DNA from 2 places in the Brachybacterium tyrofermentans genome. Region 2 is predicted to be linked to the other one. Evidence: riboswitches for the same ligand, from Rfam matches in the RefSeq annotation. Region 2 holds a riboswitch; the other holds the start of a gene.
The links. Region 2 has a riboswitch for thiamine pyrophosphate ahead of thiC (phosphomethylpyrimidine synthase ThiC). Riboswitches for the same ligand answer to the same signal wherever they lie in the genome.
Positions count from the first base shown of each region.

Region 1: it holds a riboswitch for thiamine pyrophosphate, as region 2 does, so the genes downstream of both, ABD093_RS15665 (ECF transporter S component) here and thiC (phosphomethylpyrimidine synthase ThiC) in region 2, are expected to answer to the same signal.

Region 1 covers NZ_BAAAIR010000046.1:349,581-351,758, forward strand. Annotated here, with positions in the region: gene ABD093_RS15660 (ATP-binding cassette domain-containing protein) at 1-742, opposite strand, end outside; gene ABD093_RS15665 (ECF transporter S component) at 720-1,301, opposite strand; TPP riboswitch at 1,350-1,457, opposite strand; gene ABD093_RS15670 (hypothetical protein) at 1,523-2,089, opposite strand; gene ABD093_RS15675 (M13 family metallopeptidase) at 2,115-2,178, opposite strand, start outside.
Region 2 covers NZ_BAAAIR010000005.1:5,533-7,710, reverse strand. Annotated here, with positions in the region: gene ABD093_RS01060 (hypothetical protein) at 1-17, opposite strand, end outside; gene ABD093_RS01055 (sugar O-acetyltransferase) at 99-668, opposite strand; TPP riboswitch at 953-1,063, shown strand; gene thiC (phosphomethylpyrimidine synthase ThiC) at 1,065-2,178, shown strand, end outside.

The DNA.
Region 1 (2,178 bases), on a different contig from region 2:
CGACCAGCACCCCCGCCTCGACGAGCACCTCCCGCCGCTCCCGCAGCACCTCCTCCGGGTCCCCGTCGGCGAGGATCCGGGCCTGGTCGCCGAGCACCACCAGCCGGTCGACGTGGGGCAGCCAGGGCTCGATGCGGTGCTCGGCGAGCACGAGGGTGCGGCCCTCGGCGGCCTCGAGGATCGCCGTGCGCACCTCCTGTGCGGTCGCGGGGTCGAGCATGCTCGTCGGCTCGTCGAGCAGCAGCAGATCGGGACCCAGCGCGAGCGACCCGGCCAGGGCGATGCGCTGCTGCTGTCCGCCGCTGACATCCAGCGGGGCGCGGGAGGGATCCAGATCGACCCGGGCCGACGCGAGGGCGTCCTCGGCGCGGTGGTGGATCTCCGGGCGGTCCAGGGCGGCGTTCTCCGGTCCGAAGGCGGCATCCCTCGTGATGGTCGCGGCCACGAGCGCATGGGTGGGGTTCTGCAGCAGCAGTCCGCGCTCGCCGGGCCGTCGCGGGGGCGGGACCAGCTCGCTGCCCTCGCCGGTCTCCTCGTCCAGCAGACCCGCGAGGGCGCGCAGCACCGTCGACTTGCCGCTCCCGCTCGCCCCGGCCAGCAGCACGCGCTGGCCGGCAGGGATCACGAGATCCAGCCCAGCGATCGTCGGCTCCCGCCGGGTGAGCGGGCGCCAGGTGAGGCCGTCCAGCGCTGCCGGGGACGACTGCGCAGAGATCGTCTCAGGCCTCGGCGATGCGGGCATGCTCACGACCGGAGGGCAGGGAGTCCACCGCGCCGGTCGCCGCCAGGGCGCGGGATGCCGCCCAGCCCAGCACACCGCACAGCAGCGCCCCGGAGACCAGGAACGCCCCCAGCATGGCCAGGGAGAACGGCCAGCTCATCTCGGGGTAGTAGATGACCTTCTCCCAGCCCCATTCCAGGACGGCGGCGAGCAGCCCGCCGAGGATCGCGACCGGGAGCGTGAAGCGCCGATAGCGGGTGAGCAGGAACGCGAGCTCGACGCCGCCGCCCTGCATCAGCCCGGAGATCGCGGTGCCCCAGCCCCACGGGCTGCCCAGCAGCATCGAGAGCACCGCGGCCAGCAGCCCGGCGAACAGAGCGGCGCCCGGCTTGCGCACGAGCAGCGCGGCGAGGATGCCCGGCAGGAACCAGATCCCGGCGAGCAGCCCCTCGGCCGGCTTGAAGGCGGCGGTGAACGGACCGATCAGCGTGTACAGCTGCCCGTATCCCAGATAGGCGACCCCGAAGGCCGCCCCGATCAGCACGGTGACCATCAGGTCGAGGGTGCGGAAACGCGTCATCACTTCTCCTTCCATCTGCACGGAAGGGGCGCACAGGACCGGTGGCCCCGCGCGGATGTCCCGACTCCCTACGCCGGCGCGAGCCGGATCAGGTTCGAGGGTCTGCGCAGGTTCGCGCACTCTCAGCACCGTGGAGGTGCTCCCCTGTCAGTGGATGACCCCGCCAGTCTAGCCGTCTCACCGACGGGCGCGGTTCGCGTCACCGACGGGCGCGGTTCGCGTCACCGTCGGGCGCGGATCGCCTGGTCGATCGCGGCGGCGGTCGCCTCGGTGTCCTCGGGGGAGATCACATAGTTCGTCCCCGAGCGCCCGACGATCTCGACCATCTTCCCTGCGCGGGTCACCAGCAGCCGGTACGGCTGCTGCGCCTGGCCGGTCGTGTAGATCTTCCGGCTGCCGACGGGGGTGAGCTCCGCGGCCGTGGACGCGGAGGCCCGGCCCCGACGCCAGCCGTACCCGCCGAGCGTCACCCCGACCGTGGAGGCCCCCAGCGTGCGGTACTGCACGGTGCGGAAGTCCGCCAGCGGCCAGGGCTTGCGCGGCAGGAAGCCGCCGAGGCTCACCGTGAGGCCGCGCTCGTCGACCACGAACCGCGCATGCTGACCCATCCAGGTCCACAGCGTGAGCAGGACGAACAGGAACGCGATCAGCAGGCCGGCGGCCACGCTGCTGCGCGAGGACATCAGCAGCGTGGCGATCACGCCGGCCAGCACCGTCAGGCCGATGCGGGTCCAGCCGATCCGGGAGGGCCGGGTGGTGCCGACGTAGAACGGGGCGTCGGGCCTCACAGCACGCCCGTCGAGAGGTCGATGATCACCAGATCGTCACCCGGTCCTCGGGGGCGCGGTACATCCCGTCGCCCTCGCGCACGTCGAAG
Region 2 (2,178 bases):
TGGAATTCAAGAGCCATAAGCCCCAAGGTAGCGGGGCACCCGCCAATTGGTGGGTGCCATCCCGTCGCTGCGAGGCGACGGCCTTCGGCGCGTAGCTCTCAGTCCTCGACGGTCCTGATCACCCGGGCCGGCGAACCGACGACGAGCGCTTTCGCCGGCACGTCCTTGGTGACGACGGAGGCGGCGGCGATGACGGCGTCGTCCCCGATGGTGACGCCGGGCAGGATCGTCACGTTCGCGCCGATCCACACGTTGTTCCCGATCGTCACGGGGGCCGGGTGGAGGTCGCCGCGGCGGCTCGGGGCGAGGTCGTGGTTCAGGGTGGCGATCACGGTGTTGTGCCCGATGAGGCAGTCGTCGCCGATGTGCAGCCCGCCCTGGTCCTGGAAGCGGCAGCCGGCGTTGAGGAACACGCGCTTGCCCAGGTGGATGTTCTTGCCGAAGTCGGAGGTGAAGGGCGGGAACAGGGTGACGCTCTCGTCGATCTCACGGCCGGTGAGCTCGGCGAGCAGCTCTCGCACCCGGGAGGGTTCGTGATAGCCGCCGTTGAGCTCTCCCGTGACCTTCAGCGCCTCCTGGCTGGTGGCGTGCATGACCGCGTGCAACGGGGAGTTCGCCGGGATGGCCTGGCCGGAATCGAGGGCGTCCAGCAGGTCGGTGAGGGTCATGGGGCCGCCTTCCACGGAGGGTCGCGCCGGGGTGGCAGCGCCGCGACTCCCAGCGTAGCCAACACTGCCTGCGCGGACGCTCGACCGTCCTGACGCTCCAGGCCGACGGGCAGGGCACCTCGTCGCCGACCAGGCCCACCTCCCCCACTCCGGGATCGCAGTCCGGACCGTTCGCACGCGCCACACCAGATCCACTGCCTCCCCTCGCGGCCGGCGACCGCGAGGGGAGGCAGCGGCGAGCCGCTCGAGCATCCTCACGGTCGAGACGGGTGCTACTATCGTCGCCGATCCCTCGGGTGCCCGATGCAACGGGCTGAGATCGGACTGTCGCAGTCCGAGTACCGAATGAACCTGCCCCGGATAATGCCGGCGAAGGAAGAAGGAGAGCGCAGCGCCATGTCCGCACGCCCTGAGAAGTTCGCACGACTGGAGAACTACCCCACCCACCGCCTCGACGTGCTCGAGGATCCCGCCCATGGCATCCGTGTGCCCATCACCCGGGTCCTCCAGGACGATGCTCCCGATGGCACCGCCAACCCGCCGCTGGCGGTGTATCGCACCGCCGGCCCAGGGTGCGAACCGGAGGTGGGACTGCCGCCGATGCGGGAGGACTGGATCGTCGGCCGCCGCGACGTCGAGGAGTACGTCGGCCGCGACCGATCCTTGTCCGACGACGGCCGGGGCGCTATGCGCCGCGGCGAGGCGAGCGCCGAGTGGCGCGGTGCCCGCCGCGCCCCGCTGCGCTCCCCCATCGGCACCCGGGTCACACAGATGCACTACGCCCGGCGCGGCGAGATCACTCCGGAGATGCGCTATGTCGCGCTGCGGGAGAGCTGCGACGTGGAGCTGGTGCGCAGCGAGCTCGCCGCAGGGCGCGCGATCATCCCGGCGAACGTGAACCATCCCGAGGCGGAGCCGATGATCATCGGGAAGGCCTTCCTGGTGAAGATCAATGCGAACATCGGCAACTCGGCGGTGACGTCGTCGATCGCCGAGGAGGTCTCCAAGCTCGAGTGGGCCACCCGCTGGGGCGCGGACACCGTCATGGACCTGTCCACCGGGGACGACATCCACACCACCCGCGAGTGGCTGCTGCGCAACTCCCCCGTGCCGATCGGGACGGTGCCGATCTACCAGGCTCTCGAGAAGGTCGACGGGGAGGCGAATGCGCTGACCTGGGAGATCTTCCGCGACACCGTGATCGAGCAGTGCGAGCAGGGTGTGGACTACATGACGATCCACGCCGGGGTGCTGCTGCGGTACGTGCCCCTCACGGCGAACCGGGTCACCGGGATCGTCTCGCGCGGCGGGTCGATCCTGGCCGGCTGGTGCCTGGCCCATCACCGCGAGAACTTCCTGTACGAGCACTTCGACGAGCTGTGCGAGATCTTCGCCCGCTACGACGTGTCCTTCTCCCTGGGCGACGGACTGCGGCCGGGATCCCTCGCCGATGCGAACGACGCGGCCCAGTTCGCGGAGCTCGACACGCTCGCCGAGCTCACCGAGCGGG